Regions from separate parts of the Marinomonas epiphytica genome, predicted to be linked through region 1. Evidence: predicted binding sites of a transcription regulator. Region 1 holds the regulator's gene; each other region holds the start of a gene.
What was found. The regulator sigma-54, encoded in region 1, starts transcription at its own class of promoters, with help from an activator protein. The targets are predictions, from matches to a motif close to TGGCACNNNNNTTGCTNT.
Positions count from the first base shown of each region.

Region 2: the regulator sigma-54 is predicted to act here: its motif matches at 1,160-1,177, upstream of ACYVGZ_RS04025 (ammonium transporter).
Region 3: the regulator sigma-54 is predicted to act here: its motif matches at 2,848-2,865, upstream of flgB (flagellar basal body rod protein FlgB).
Region 4: the regulator sigma-54 is predicted to act here: its motif matches at 2,541-2,558, upstream of ACYVGZ_RS03520 (ANTAR domain-containing response regulator).

Region 1 covers NZ_BAAGVX010000002.1:197,246-201,340, forward strand. Annotated here, with positions in the region: gene lptB (LPS export ABC transporter ATP-binding protein) at 1-302, shown strand, start outside; gene ACYVGZ_RS01455 (RNA polymerase factor sigma-54) at 374-1,861, shown strand; gene ACYVGZ_RS01460 (PTS sugar transporter subunit IIA) at 1,879-2,328, shown strand; gene ACYVGZ_RS01465 (HPr family phosphocarrier protein) at 2,339-2,608, shown strand; gene mgtE (magnesium transporter) at 2,614-3,966, shown strand; gene yjgA (ribosome biogenesis factor YjgA) at 3,973-4,095, shown strand, end outside.
Region 2 covers NZ_BAAGVX010000013.1:5,981-10,075, forward strand. Annotated here, with positions in the region: gene ACYVGZ_RS04025 (ammonium transporter) at 1-1,054, opposite strand, end outside; gene ACYVGZ_RS04030 (cold-shock protein) at 1,455-1,670, shown strand; gene ACYVGZ_RS04035 (glutathione S-transferase) at 1,752-2,432, shown strand; gene ACYVGZ_RS04040 (outer membrane protein assembly factor BamD) at 2,465-3,307, opposite strand; gene rluD (23S rRNA pseudouridine(1911/1915/1917) synthase RluD) at 3,470-4,095, shown strand, end outside.
Region 3 covers NZ_BAAGVX010000004.1:171,182-175,276, forward strand. Annotated here, with positions in the region: gene ACYVGZ_RS02675 (flagellar hook-basal body complex protein) at 1-1,244, opposite strand, end outside; gene ACYVGZ_RS02680 (flagellar hook assembly protein FlgD) at 1,257-1,961, opposite strand; gene flgC (flagellar basal body rod protein FlgC) at 1,969-2,418, opposite strand; gene flgB (flagellar basal body rod protein FlgB) at 2,424-2,816, opposite strand; gene ACYVGZ_RS02695 (CheR family methyltransferase) at 3,016-3,843, opposite strand; gene ACYVGZ_RS02700 (chemotaxis protein CheV) at 3,909-4,095, opposite strand, start outside.
Region 4 covers NZ_BAAGVX010000009.1:57,405-61,499, reverse strand. Annotated here, with positions in the region: gene ACYVGZ_RS03530 (CmpA/NrtA family ABC transporter substrate-binding protein) at 1-454, opposite strand, end outside; gene ACYVGZ_RS03525 (CmpA/NrtA family ABC transporter substrate-binding protein) at 732-1,904, opposite strand; gene ACYVGZ_RS03520 (ANTAR domain-containing response regulator) at 1,897-2,508, opposite strand; gene ACYVGZ_RS03515 (response regulator transcription factor) at 2,651-3,292, opposite strand; gene ACYVGZ_RS03510 (HlyD family type I secretion periplasmic adaptor subunit) at 3,393-4,095, opposite strand, start outside.

The DNA of each region.
Region 1 (4,095 bases):
AACGACGTCGAGTAGAGATTGCTCGTGCCCTCGCCATGAACCCTAAATTTGTATTGCTGGATGAACCTTTCGCTGGGGTCGACCCCATTTCCGTTGGGGATATAAAGCTGATCATCAAACACCTTCAAGAAAGTGGCATTGGTGTATTAATTACCGACCATAACGTAAGGGAAACGTTAGATATTTGTGATAAGGCGTATATTGTCGGTAACGGCCATATTATCGCTTCTGGCGACGCCGAGACGGTTATTAATAATGAGCAGGTAAAAAAGGTGTATCTTGGCGACGATTTCCGTCTATAACCCTTATCATTATTAGATAAAGAGAGTAGTATGCATATCTTGTTCCAACTTAAATTACTAAGTGTTGCTCTATGAAGCAGTCGTTACAATTAAAAATCGGTCAACAACTGACGATGACCCCTCAACTGCAGCAAGCCATTCGCTTGTTACAGTTATCCACCTTAGATTTACAGCAAGAAATCCATGAGTTTCTTGAGTCTAACCCATTGTTAGAAATCGATGATGAACTGGCAAATACTCCTGCCGAAAACAACAGTATCGAAAGCAAAACCGAGAAAAAGACCGACGAGAGAAGCACTGAAGCTGAATCCAACCCTGAGGAAGCACGACTTGAATCCGAATGGACTGACAGCATTCCAGAAGAGCTTTCGATAGACAGTAACTGGGACGACACCTACCAAAATTCAGCCTCAGTAAGTGATGTGTCAAGCTTTGAAGGGGAAAGTGACTTTGAAAGTCGCAATGCCCCAGAAGAAAATATTCAAGACCATTTAATTTGGCAGCTTAACCTAACTCACATGTCTGACCGTGACATTGAAATTGCCTACGCCATCATCGAATGTGTTAAATCTGATGGTTATTTGAGCATTTCTACGGAAGAAATTTGCGAAGCTTTAAGTGCTGAACTTGAAGAACTCGAAATTGACGAAGTCATTGCCGTTCAACATCGACTACAACGCTTTGATCCGGTTGGTGTGTGTTCAATCGATTTACGTGACTGCTTACTCGTACAATTAGAAGCGTACCGAGATCACCCTTTATACAAGAGCACACACAATTTAATAGACAATCACTTAGGCCTATTAGGTAGCCGAGATTTTGCCCAATTAACTCGCAAAACAAAGCTCAAAGAAGCGGCTCTAAAAGAAGTTGTGACGTTAATTCAACAACTCAACCCGCGCCCAGGCTCTGCGGTAGACAACTTAAACACGGATTATGTGATTCCTGATGTCAGCGTAAAAAAGATAAAAGGTACTTGGCAAGTTGAGCTCAATAATGACGCCCTTCCTCCCGTAAAAATTAATGAAACTTATTCAGCCATGGCCAACACGGCAGCGAAAAGTGAAGATGCCACCTACATTAAAAACTCACTGCAAGAAGCGAAGTGGTTCATTAAAAGCTTACAAAGTCGTAACGAAACCTTATTGAAAGTCGCCAGCTGTATCGTGAACCGACAAATTGACTTCTTCGAACTTGGCGAAGAAGCAATGAAACCCATGGTTCTTCATGATGTCGCGGAAGAAGTAGGCATGCATGAATCCACGATATCGCGAGTTACGACACAAAAGTTTATGCATACACCCAAAGGTATCTTTGAGCTGAAATACTTTTTCTCAAGCCATGTTAACACGGCTTCTGGTGGCGAGTGCTCCTCAACGGCTATTCGTGCAATGATTAAAAAGCTCGTGGCTGAAGAACCCGCACAGAAACCCTTGAGTGACAATAAATTAGCAAACACCTTGGCCGACCAAGGCATTCAAGTTGCTCGCCGAACGGTAGCGAAATATCGTGAAGCGATGAACATCCCACCCTCAAACGAACGTAAACGACTGATTTAAACGGATACTATAAAACCATGCCATTGGATACCCTACTTAAAGCTGATTTGGTTTTTGCAAAAAAAGATATTGTAAGCAAGAAACGCGCTCTCGAAAATTTAGCTTGCATCGTTGCAGACCGTTTGCATTGTGAAGAAAGTGCGGTGTACGACGCCTTACTTAGCCGAGAAAAACTGGGCAGTACCGGTATTGGCTCTGGCTTAGCTATTCCCCATTGTCGGCTAGATACTGCGAATCGCTCTGCGATTGTGGTAATGTCATTACAAGAAGCGATTGACTTTGATTCTATTGATAGAAAACCCGTTGATCTTATTTTCGCTTTAATCGCACCGCCACATGAATGTAATCATCATTTGGCAACATTAGCGCAAATAGCAGAACTTGCTCAATCACCAGAGGCATTGGACAAATTACGAGGGGCTCAGGATGATGAAGCCCTCTATATGACCTTCAAATCTCTGTTATAAAGGAAGGCCTATGCAAAAAACATCCATAACTATTATCAACAAGCTGGGACTGCACGCTCGAGCTGCTGGCAAGCTCATTGAAACCACTACACGTTTTTCTTGCGACATTACCATTGAGAAGGACGGTCGTAATGTGGATGGCAAAAGCATCATGGCAATGATGATGCTAGCGGCTAGCAAAGGAACTCAGATCACCATTAAAACTAACGGTGATGATGAAACGGAAGCGCTCGCGGCCATTGTTGCCCTCATTGAAGACAAGTTCGGGGAAGACGAGTAACCCCTATGTCTGAACAAAGCACCCTACAACATCTGCAAACCGTTACCGACTCTCTTGAGTCCGGTAAAACCATGCAGATTCGTTACCTTCTTAATGGTGCTTTACCGGCTCAAGATGTTGCTCGCCTATTGGAATCGTCTCCTCCTAAGGAACGTAAGCTTCTCTGGGAGCTTATTGATTCACAAAATGAAGGTGAAGTACTTCAGTACCTGAATGAAGATATCAGTCTTACCTTCTTAAAAGAAATGGACACAGAGCGTGTTGTTGCTGTGTCTGAGAATTTTGAAAACGATGACTTAGCCGACTTACTTCAGTATCTACCCGAAACGGTTGTAAAAGAAGTTCTTGCGTCCATGAGCGCGCAAGACAGAACTCGCGTTGAAACACTGCTTAGCTACTCAGAAGACTCCGCAGGCGGTTTGATGAATACGGACACCATTACGGTGCGCCCCAACATCACCGTTGATATTGTCTTCCGTTATTTACGCCGCCATGAAGAGCTGCCTGATATGACAGACAGCATCTTGGTAGTAAGCCGCTCCGATCGCCTGCTAGGCTCGTTACCCATTACTAAGTTATTAGTTGCAGATGCCGATACCCGAGTTCGGGATATCATGGAAACCGAAATCACTCCTTTGCACGCCAACACGCCTGTTAGTGATGTAGCCCAGCTGTTCGAAAAAATGGATTTAGTGTCCGCCCCCGTAATAGACGAAGAGAGCCAAAAGCTCTTGGGCCGTATCACCATTGATGATGTGGTCGATGTTATTCGTGATGAAGCAGAACACTCCATGCTTAGCATGGCAGGCCTTGACGACGATGAAGATACTTTCTCGCCCATCATGAAAACCACTCGCCGCCGGGCGGTATGGCTAGGGATCAATTTAATTACTGCGTTCACTGCTTCCTATGTAATTGGCCTGTTTCAAGACACCCTCGACAAAGTTGTCGCCCTCGCCATACTCATGCCCATTGTTGCCAGTATGGGTGGAATTGCCGGCTCTCAAGTATTAACTCTCGTTATTCGAGGCATCGCACTGGATCAAATCGGTCCGACAAACGCACGCTGGCTACTGAACAGAGAGCTCATTGTTGGTATGATTAATGGTATACTCTGGGCCACTGTCATTGCAGCACTTACCGCAGTGTGGTTTGATGATATTCAAATCGCCTACATTATTGCAGGTGCGATAGTAATAAATCTTTTATTTGCCGCCCTAACAGGCACTCTATTACCACTGTTACTCAAAAAACTTGGTATTGACCCCGCTCTGGCTGGCAGTGTAATTCTAACAACCGTAACCGACGTTGTAGGCTTTTTGTCCTTCTTAGGACTGGCCACTATTTTCTTAATATAGGTTCCCATGACTGATTTTGATCAATTTGATAACGAAGAAGACCTCCCGAAAAGTAAAACCCAAATCAAAAGAGAAATGGAGGCCTTACAAGTACTAGGCAAGAAATTACTGTCTCTTAGTAAAGGACAG
Region 2 (4,095 bases), on a different contig from region 1:
GCTGGGACATGAAGCTAACCCCACCAAGTCCGCCTAAATTGCTCTGACCAAAGATACCAGCCGCAAGTCCGCCCCAAACACCACATAAGCCGTGCAGGGGCCAAACGCCTAATACATCGTCTAGTTGTTGCCACTTCTGTTGGATCATAGCGAAGAACCACGTAAACAGAGCTCCCGCCACTAGGCCAGTTGCTAGAGCGCCAATCGGGTGCATAACATCTGAGCCTGCACACACGGCCACCAAGCCCGCTAGCGGACCGTTATGGATAAAGCCTGGGTCATTTCTACCAAATAGCATAGCGGTAAAAATACCACCCACCATGGCCATTAACGAGTTTACGGCAACCAAACCGCTTATGCCGTCTAAGGTTTGGGCAGACATGACATTAAAGCCGAACCAGCCAATACATAGAATCCAAGCGCCAAGGGCAAGAAATGGGATGTTAGATGGAGCAAAGGCCACGAGTTTGCCATTTCTAAAACGCCCAGTTCTAGTGCCTAATAGTAATGTCGCAGCTAGAGCAACCCAGCCGCCAAAACCGTGCACAACAATGGAGCCTGCGAAATCATGAAAAGGTGCACCAAAATTGCTTTCTAACCAAGTTTGAAAACCATAGTTGCCATTCCAAATTAACCCTTCAAGAAACGGGTAAGCTACCCCAACAATGACTGCGGCACTAATGAGCATAGGGTAGAAACGAGCTCGTTCGGCAACCCCACCAGATATGATGGCAGGAATAGCCGCAGCAAAGGTCATTAAAAAGAAGAACTTAACTAGATCATACCCATTGTGTTGTGCGAGCGTTTCGGCACTAGCGAAAAAGTTAACGCCATACGCGATTTGGTAGCCAACAAAGAAATACACCAATGCTGAGATAGCAAAATCTGTCATGATTTTAACCAGTGCATTAACTTGGTTTTTACTTCGTACAGTTCCAACTTCTAAGAAGGCAAAGCCAGCATGCATGGCGAAGACCATGATGGCCCCCAAAAGAATAAAAAAAGTGTTTGAGCTGGAGATGAGGGTTTCTACAGCGCTGTTAACTTCGTTCACAAGAATCTCCTGTTGTGTGCACTATGGGTGCGATTTGTTTTTATTTGCACTCAATTGGTTCAAAAAAATAGTCATATTGAAATCTGGCTTGAGTTGGAGGGAGTTAAAGCAAGATGTGTTCCATGTTTGCTTTGAAATGGTGCTTATTTTGTTTAAGTTATTTGATTTGCACACATATGATGCCTTTTTCGAAATGTTGATATAAAAATCAAGAAATAAGGAATTAATTTGTAAAAGTTGGTTTCTAACGTCTTTATATTTTAATTTCTTCGTCTTATTATCAAAGTGCTAGTTTCAATTGGATGATTTCTAGCGCATCGATATGGCGAAAGGCTTAAGACTTTCTGCTTAAATTGTAGTTTGCCCATATTGGGGTAATTAAATAAGAATTGAGGTTTGTATGTCAGGTCAGTTAGTTTCAGGTACTGTTAAATGGTTCAATGATGAAAAAGGTTTTGGTTTCATTGAGCAAGAAAGCGGTTCAGATGTATTTGTTCATTTCCGTGCTATCAATGGTACCGGTCGTCGTACTCTTTTAGAGGGTCAAAAAGTGTCATTTGAAGTGACTCAAGGTCAAAAAGGTCCTCAAGCTGAGAACGTGACGATCGTAGAATAAGCTTCTGCCTGATGTGACTTTAAAAGCCATGATCTTTATCATGGCTTTTTTATGTCTAAAAGATAAAGATCGGAGAAGTCATTGTATCCTACCTTATATTCCTTTCGTCGTTGTCCTTATGCTATTCGCGCACGTTATACATTAGCCCTATTGAATTTCCCTGTTGTTCTTAGGGAAATAGTGTTAAAAAATAAGCCCCAGGCGTTATTGGATCTTGGTGGTCGATCAAGCGTCCCTCAACTTATCACTTGCGAGGGAAGGCGTTATCCAGAAAGCTTGGATATTATTTTTTACGCCTTGCAGGCTAGTGAGAGTGAGCTTGTTCAGAGGATTTGGCCAAAGAACCAACCTGACCAAGTAAAAATATTAACTTGGATACGGTATAACGATGGCAAATTTAAACATTGGCTAGACCGCTATAAATATGCAGATCGTTACCCTGAGTTTAATCAAGAGTATTACCGTACTAAAGCCGAAATATTTTTGCAGCGTTTAAACCAGAGATTAAGCCATTCGGCCTTCTTGTGTGGAGAGAATATGAGCTTAGCTGACATTGGAGTATTTCCCTTCATTCGACAGCTCTCTATGGTAGACATTAAGTGGTTTGAAGCCAGCCCTTATGAGCATTTGAATCGTTGGTTAAAAGGCTTCACCGAGCAAGCATTATTCACAGATGTGGTGATGGAGAAATTCATCCCTTGGCTGGAAGACTCTGCTCCTATCGTGTTCCCAAGAGAAAAAAATAGCCTCTGTAACGGTTAGGTTAAGAGGCTATTTAAGGTATATAGTTTGTTTTAATCGATTAAACCAAAAGACACCCAATACCAAAAACTTGGGTCGGCATCATTTGGCAAAGTAATACGATTAAATTGTCCTTGTTCATTTAGGTATTCAGAATCAGGGAAGTTCGTTGCCAACACCCCTAAATTAACTTGGGCAAGCTCGTTTTGTTCAAGGTCTTGGTAAGACTGTACACTGATAGCTAGAGCTCTTTCCATTGAATTTGAGCTTGGGTAATGCTGAATCACCTCTTGGCTACGACGTAGAGCAGACAAAGGAGCTTGGCGTTTTAAATAATAAAAAGCCACGTTTACTTCATGTTCTGCAATGATCTCACGTAAATATTGCATACGCGCTTTTGCGTCAGGTGCGTACTGGCTATTTGGAAAGCGGGCTAATAGATCGGCAAGTTCATTAAAAGCCTTCGTAAACTCTTTCGAATCACGATCACTAGGGTCAACCGATAAATAACGGGTTAGTAAGCTTTGGGTGCCACTGTAAGTAGCGATGGCACGCATGTAATAAACATAATCCAAGGCGTCATGGTCGGTATGGTTCTTAATAAACCGATCAGCACTGGCATGTGAGGCAATGTAATCACCCGCTTCGTATTGCGCATAAATTAAATCTAGCTCAGCTCGAGTACTGAATTCGCCAAAAGGGTAACGAGAGTCTAAGTCTTTGAGATGTTTAATGGCGGTTGAAGGCAGCCCATCGTCCAACGCTTTTTGCGCTTCTTCATAATATTCGCGTTCAGGTAGGTCTGGTTCATGAACAGGTTTACTGGAACAGGCAACAACAAGAAAAGAAAAACCGACGATTCCTGAGAATCTAAGCAACGAGTGATGAAATCCCATGTATAATAAAAACCCTGATATGGTAGTAGATTAGCCAAAATTGGCATTCTGTAGCGTTATATTACGAATATTGATGCAGAACAAGACGCTACACGTTTATTTCACATTCAACTTCTTATCATTACATTAAGAAGTTAAAAAAGACAAAGATAAGTACATTGTATGGCAGAGCGCATAGTAAAAGAAGCCCAAGTCCCATTTGATTTGGGTGGTAACCGGTTCGATCAGATAGCAACAGAGCTATTTCATGATTATTCACGGTCAAAAGTGAAAGAATGGATAAAGGGCGGGGAACTCACCGTTGACGGTAAAGTTACCAAACCGAAAGAAAAATTATTTGGTGGTGAACTGATCGCCCTAGATGTTCAGATTGAAGATCAAGAAATTCACGAAGCACAAGATATGCCGATTGACGTGGTCTATGAAGACGACGACATCATGGTAGTTAACAAGCCCGCTGGTTTAGTAGTTCACCCCGCAGCGGGAAATCGTGATGGCACATTGATGAACGCTATCTTGCACCATGCACCTGAAACTGCTCATATTCCAAGAGCAGGCATAGTGCATCGATTGGATAAAGAAACCACGGGCTTAATGGTAGTTGCTAAAACTCTAGCGGCACAAACGGACCTGGTTGCACAACTGCAAGAGCGAAGCATGGGGCGTGAGTATGAAGCCATTACAATTGGTCTAATGACTGGCGGCGGCATAGTCGATGAGCCTATTGGCAGACACCCTCATAACCGTCAAAAACAAGCTGTAGAGCCAGTTAATGGTAAAGATGCGGT
Region 3 (4,095 bases), on a different contig from region 1:
TCTAGCCCAGTTAATTCAATGGTAGTCGGCTCAATAACATCATACGGCTCTAGCCCTCGGTAGGCACCTATAAAGTTACCGGCAGCGTCAAACGAAACGTGGGTTTTTTCCTGTAGGAATCGCGTTTCTTGACCATTCAATGGGTTAATATAACTTTCTTCACCGTCCATTGTGACGCGCATCTCGTAGGTGTTATTTTCACCTTGTTTGATAAAGTAATACCCAATTGTGTGGGTTTCACCCAAAGAGTCATAAACGGTTTTAGTATTACCATAGTTGTAAGTCGCAGGATCAAGTGGATCAAACGACTCTCGAGAAACAGTGCTTGAATCGCGTACCGCAGTAGGATCCAGAGTTGAAGCAATGGCAACACCATTGAGAGTCCCACCTACCGCTAGCGGTGTTTGCGTCATCGCAAGAACATCATCTACGGTCGGCTGTGTTGCCCCCATATAAAGCAACTGGAATGGCTCTTCCGAAACACCATCACCATTGTAATCTGTACCACCCTCGGCAGTATTATAAGTAACATAAGATTCTGGTAAAAATGGCACACCAGTATCATCTGTCATATTACCGTCGACCGCCGCATACACTCGATAAGTATTAGGCAACTCACTCTTTGCATAATAATAAGTCACAATGTGGTTACTACCATTTGCATCGGCAACAGTTTCTGTTTGGGTAAAGTTAAACGTATCGGGATTGGTTAAATCAAAGTCTTCTTTTATAAAAGGTGGTACATCTTCGCTTTGTGAATCCAAGTTCACTTTCAGCTCAATATCTGTCGTCGCTTCAGGCAGTATTCTATCTGTTGGTACAACCAAGTCCTCAAGGTTGCCCCCCACTAGACCATCAACAGCATTATAACCTTGTACATTTAAGCCATTATTGGTGACAAGATTGCCATCCGCATCCAGCTTAAAGTTACCAGCGCGAGTATAAGATTGAGCAACACCACCACCCAAAACAAAGAAGCCTGTGCCGTCTACTGCTAGATCCAAATTATTGTCTGTATAGGCTAAGTTGCCAGATGAAAACTCTTGAGCCACTTTACTTACACTTACACCAGAACCAATACTGTTGTTACTACCAGCACCTAATACGCTGGTGTTATATAGATCATCAAATTCGATACGGGACTTTTTAAAACCTGTTGTATCGGCGTTGGCGATGTTATTACCCGTAACACTTAAGTAATCTGCGGAGGCTTTAATGCCAGATAGTGCTGTATTGAATCCCATAACTCTCTCCCATCACCCTAAAATTTCTAATTCGTTTGTTAAACTAATCTTGCCGCGATTTTCAACATTCAAGACTGTGCCATTTTCACCATTTATGGTGACCCCTTGGATACGAGCTGGCAGCTGGGTACTTAAGGTTGAAACCTGCCCATCACTACTCACAGAGGAGGCGGCAAAACGATATTCGCCAGGCGGCAAAATATTTCCTGCATCATCTTTTCTATCCCACTGAAATTCACCGTTAACTAATTCAGCAGTACGAACAAGCTGATTGTCTGCATTAAAGATATCCAACTTGGCGTTCAGAGAACCCTCTGGAACCTGCGTTTTCATCCTTATTTCATCTTGCGAATCTGTCACTAATGTTTTATCCGAGTCCACCATAACCAGCTTACCGACTAAGGTAGAGGCACTCAGAGCTTGATTGGAGGTAAGTGACGTAGCCATATTTTCTAGCTGATCTGAAATACTGGTTAGCTTTTCTAATGAGCTAAACTGCGACATCTGTGCCACCATGTCATTGGTGTCTTGAGGTGCCGTGGGGTCTTGCCCTTTCAGCTGTTCAATATAAAGCTTTAGAAATACGTTTTGATCTTCAAGAGATGCTTCAGCCTTTTCCTGAGCTGGCCTCTCAAAGCCCGCTTTTGCCTTAGCCCCATCAGTCCCGTATTGAGCAATTAAGCCGTTCAACGGATTGGAATCAGAAATGTTTGCCATGTTTCACCTACGCTTGGCCTAATGTCAGCATTTTTTGCATCATACTTTTGGCCGAATTCATTACTTCCACATTCGTTTGAAAAGAACGGGATGCTGACATCATGTCTGCCATTTCTTCCATTGGATTTACATTAGGGTAAAACACATACCCCTCTTCGTTTGCCATTGGATGATCTGGCTCGTATCTAGGCTGCAAAGGCGCATCTGACTCAACAATGCCGTCCACTTTTACTCCAACGCCTGCACCACTCTCATCGATTGTGGCTCCAGACCATCCATATTCTTTCATACTATCGTTCATCATTTGCGAGAACACAGGTTTACGGGCACGATAAGTTTGATCTGCCGAACTTGCGACACTATCTACGTTCGCCATGTTACTCGCAACGGTATTAAGGCGAACAGTTTGAGCGCTCATTGCCGATCCGGAAATCGCAAAAATATTACTTAAAGACATAATCATTAATTCCCTGTAAGGGCTTTTTTCATGCCGCTAATTTTTCGGTCAAGCAACATAAAACTGGTGTCAAAGTGTAAGGCATTTTGAGCAAACTCAGCTTGCTCACGTTGCATGTCTACTGTGTTTCCATCTAGGGAAGGCTGGCTAGGATTACGATAAAACAAACCATTTTCAGCCCCCCCTTGGCTGTTTCTTGATAAATGATCGCTGTCTGTTGCTTTCATCTGCAACCTATCACGTTCATTAGTCAGCATGTTATCGAATGATAAGTCACGCGCTTTAAAATTAGGTGTATCAGCATTTGCAATATTATTTGCAAGCACCGATGCACGAGCACTGCGATAAGCCAACATCTTATCGTGACCAGCAAAAGCGGTATCAAACGAAATAGCCATAATTCCTCAATAAAAAAAGATTTATCAATCTAAAGCAACATTGATGCCAAAAAAATATTCTTTATTTTTCAATACGTTATAAAAACAAAACTTCATAAAAGGCAAAAAGCGGCAAGGTTAAACTAGGCAAAAAAATGAAAAACCCGCTTTCAGCTCTGAAAGCGGGTTTTATTCTATTAAGAGAGGTATCAGGGCAGAGTTAAATTTTTTTAGCTCGATAAACAATACCTGGGTGGCATTGAATAATCTCAAAATGTGATGACAAACCACTTAGAGCTTCTGCACCACCTAAGAATAAGTATCCCCCAGGGTTCAATGAGGCGTGCATCCGTTTCAAAATATCTAGCTTTCTTTCGGCCGTAAAATAAATCAGAACATTCCGACAAAAAATCACATCAAACTTTCCAAGCATGGCAAAAGAGTCAATGAGATTTAAGTATCGAAATTCAACTTTAGAGCGAATCTGTGGTTTAACCTTCCAACTAGCATCATTTAACTTATCAAAATATTTACTCTGAAGGTCTAGCCCTAAGCCACGGGCAATCGCTAGGCTATCGTACTCCCCCTGCTTAGCATGCTCTAAAATGTTAGTGCAAATATCTGTTGCTATGATATTGGCTTTAGATGGACCGCTTGATAACTTCGCTTCCTCTAATACCATACTAATCGAATAAGGCTCTTGACCCGTAGATGATGCTGCAGACCAAATACGCAGACTCTTTCCTGAGTAATCTGGCAATATTTTTTCTTTTAGAATTTTAAATGGATGAGAGTCACGAAACCACAAAGTTTCATTCGTGGTCATCGCATTAATAATCTCTTCTTTTAACTTAGCGTTACGATTAAGCTCTAACACATCGACCAGTTGCTCGATTTGAGAGTATTGCTCTCGCTCCAGAATTCTCCCTAACCGACTAGCAACTAAATACTGTTTATTATCGCTTAAGGATATGCCGCAAGTTTTCTGAAGATAATCACGAAATCTAATATACCCATTTTGGGAAATGGCATTTGTACTACTGAGCATTCATACTCCATTGAAAGCATTTTGATGATATGGCATCAAACACTCTACCATATCACCAAACAACATTATTGCTCTGTCTGAGCTTCAACTGTTTCTATTGCAATTCGAGCCAGTTCATCGGGTTGAAATTTAGCTAAAAAACCATCCGCTCCGACTTTTTTCACCATTGCTTCATTAAATACACCACTCAAGGAAGTATGGAGAAGAATAAATAGATCCTGTAAACGACTATCATTTCGGATCGCCGTAGTT
Region 4 (4,095 bases), on a different contig from region 1:
TACCGTCAGCGTCGTTAGGAATGTTCTTTTTCATTTGCTGCCAAACGTCATTGGATACGGTAATACCATTACCGTTTAAGTCCATACTAAACGCTGTAACAATGTGAGCTTTTGTACCATAGCCAATGGTGGCACCCAGTGGCTGGCCCGCCAACATGTGCGCCCCATCCAATTGACCATCGATCACACGGTCCAATAACACTTTCCAGTTAGCTTGCGCTTCTAATGTGACATACAGCCCTTCGTCTTCGAAGTAGCCATTTTCATAGGCAATGGCAAGGGGTGCCATATCCGTCAATTTAATAAAGCCAAACTTCAACTCTTCTTTTTCAGCATAACCAAGTTCTGCGTACACTGAGGCGGAAGATAAAATCGCGGTTGCGATCAAGGACGCACCTAGTAGCGGACTTTGAACCGACCATTTAGGTAAAGGTAACAAGGCTTTCAATTTCATGGTTTAGCTCCGTAACTGACGATAAAAACAAAAAAGGCGCATGCTAATGTGAAATCACATTCGCAGGCGCCTTTGCCAAAACTTATCCCTAACACTGGGAAAAGAAAATATATTGTTTATAGGCAGCTTTGCCTAAAGTTAACTAAGTTAATACAGTTTTCATGCCAAAAAACATAAAACATTGAAATATATAGATTTTCACAGAAAATCATTTCTTTTTTGATTTAATTCAAACCAATTTTGCACACTTTAGACTCATTTTTAATCACTCGTGCACTCAAAACTGGAACCCTTTCAGTATGCCTTCTTTCGATAAGGTAACACGGCCTGATGCCACATCTTCAAGCCAGCTTCTTTCTTGCTGCGGGCTTAATACAGTGAAACCCTGCTGAGTTGGTTCAATTCCTAAAGCACTAAAATACAAGTCTTGCCTGAATACCCGAACAATGAACTGATTTAACTCTGAAGCACCTTTTAACTGTTGCCAGCGGTACATTTGCCCCATTAACCACAAGCCATAACTGGGCAGGGGAATATTAATCTGCGACCCAGAAAACACTTGATAGGCTTCCATTGGCCAATCGAATTCTCCCTGAGGTTTAATCTCCGCAAAGCCGTATCTAAGTTTATCGACCGTCGTGTTTAAATAGTCTGAGTGACTTAATAATGACAACAACTGGTTTTGATTGGCCTTATCGTCAACCCAATGACAAGCTCGGTTAAGCGCTCTTATAACACCTTCATGGGCAGGCCTATTATGCTGAGCCCATTCACTGTTAACACCAAACACTTTTTCTGGAGTACTACCCCAAATCTCATAGCCGGTCACCAACATGTGACCCACTCCTTGCTCCACCGCTAAACTATTCCAAGGCTCCCCAACGCAATAACCATCAATCTCTCCAGATTTTAAATAGTCGATCATTTGCGTGGGAGTCGCGACAATAATCTGTACGTCTGAATCAGGATTAATGGATGCTCTTGATAACCACTCTCTGAGTTGATAATGATGAGACGAGTAACTATAAACAACGGCAAAGCGCAGTGGCGTTTGATGCCCTGTTCTATTTACAAGCAACCGTTTTAATGCACTGCCATCACGTATGTCTTGGTGGCTATGAGCCAGCTTAGACAGCTTTTCATACAAGTTATTTGAAACCGTAATTCCGTTACCATTGTGACTGACAACAAAGCTGGTTTGCATCGGTATTTTTATACTACCAAGCCCTAAGCTTGCCGCTATGGGGAGCGACGCCAGCATATGGGCACCGTCTAATATGTTGAATGCCACTTTATCTCGCACACTGGCCCAGGAGGCTTCTTTAGATAAAATGACATTAAGCCCTTCTTCTTCAAAAAAGCCTTGCTCCTTTGCCACTACAAAAGGTGCGCAATCAATCAATGGCAAAAAGCCAATTTTGACGGTTTCTGTTTGTGTGGGGTCAGTCATGGCTACTTCCCCCCATTAGATCCATGACAGAGATAATATTGCGTGCAACATCTGTCATTCGCTGACTTCTGTCCATTGCCAGCTTTCTTAATGCTTTATAAGCCGTTGGCTCATCACACCCTTGATGCTTCATAATGAGTCCTTTTGCCTTTTCTATCAGTTTTCTATCTTCTAGTTGCGTTTTTACAGATTCAAGCTCCAGCCTAAGGGCGTGAAATTCACGAAAGCGCGCAATTGCCACCTGTAAAAGAGATTTGACACTGCCTGTTTTTAGCCCATCAACCACATAGGCACTAACACCTGCACGGATCGCTGCTTCAATAGAAGAGGAGTCCTCTTCTTCTGCAAACATCACAATAGGTCGAGGATTGTCTTGAGTAAGGCGAGACATGTGCTCTAGCATATCTCGGTCGGGAGATTCGATATCGATAATGACAACATCAGGCTGGGACTCTGCCACCGCCTTTGATAGGTTATCAGCATTATCGATTCTTCGAATAACACGATAACCAGAGTCTTTCATAGCACGCTCAACTATGGCTGCCCGAGCTGGTTCATTATCCACCAGCATTACGGTTACTTCTTCATTGTCCGGACGAGTCATCTTTTGCCTTCGCATTCAAACACGTATACGCTCCAGCAAAAATCGAGCCAACCAATTGAATTTAAAGGAAGTAAGTTAATTCAAGCACTAGCAGGGGAAGGTTAAAAGGCGACAAAAGTGCACTGCACCTTTGTCGGTCGCTTTAATGAACGGAATGAGATTTTTGCACCAAAAGAGCCAAAGAGAGCCGATCTTTGGTATTCGTTTTCTTAAAAATTGCGGACACATGCGCTTTCACGGTGCGCTCTGTAATCCCCATCTCACTGGCAATTTGCTTGTTCGTCAAACCACTTGATATGTGATTTGCCACATCATTTTCTTTTTCAGACAAACCGTCTATTTCAGCATAATCGCTGGCAGACTCATATACATTGGAAGTCTGCTGAATCAATTGCTGAATAAATTCTTTGCCACCCCAAATCTCGCCCGAATCAATAACAGACAACACCAAAGCTAATTGCTCCCGCCCTATATAAGGAGAGCATTGCCCGTTAACACCACTTGCAAGGAGTGTTAGTGCGGCCTGTTGACTACGGCGATTAGGGAACGCTACCAGTTTTATTTTAGGGTAAGCTTGGCGCAGCTTAACAAGCTCCATGACATGTTCAGAAAACGCCTTATGTTCTAAAAACACAAAACAATACTCAAACTGTGCCACGCCAGATTCAAGCAATTTACGGGTATCATTAGCATCCTTTGTTCTAACCAAAGAATAATGCGAATTTACTACTTGATTCCAGTGTCGCCACACTGCTTCATCTGTATTCCAGCACAAAATCTTCAAATCAATATCGCCTTAATTCCACTACTTTTATTATTCTACTCAAAATCCAAGAGCCAAATGTTATCAATTGTTACTATTTAACATTTTACTACAAGCGTGATTAACGCTCCCGCAATGCATTTTGTTTGGCTTTTAAAATAGGTTTAAGTAGATAATCTAACAAGGTCTTTTTACCGGTAATAACATCAACACTCGCTTGCATACCCGGGATGATAGGCAAAGGAGCTTCTGCAGTTCCTAAATAGTTTTTATCCGTTCTGACCCTAATTTGATAAAAGCTATTCCCTTCTTCATCAAGGATAGTATCGGCACTAATGTTCTCAACTTCAGCAGGTAAACCACCAAATATAGCAAAATCGTAAGCCGTCAGCTTCACCACGGCATGTAGCCCAGGCTTAATAAAGCCAATGTCCTCCGGCCTAACCTTCGCCTCAATCAACAAAGAGTCCTCTAATGGTACTATTTCCATTAGGTTCATGCCCGGACGAATAACCCCGCCTACTGTATTAATTTGGATCTGCTTAACAATCCCCTTAACTGGCGAACGCACTTGAGTACGCGACACTTTATCTTCTAAGGAGACACTCGATTCTTTAATTTGATCCAGTTTACCCCGAACATTCGTCAGGTCTTCTTGGGCCTCAGCACGAAACTTAGCAGCACTTTCTTTAAGCTTATTCTGAGCTTCTTTTAAAGCTGACCGCGCTCTTGGAATTGCCAGTTGCGTGGCTTCAAGATCACCTTTCAATTGGTTTACTTGACGTTCCAATTGCAACAATTCAACCCTTGAAACAGCCCCTTGT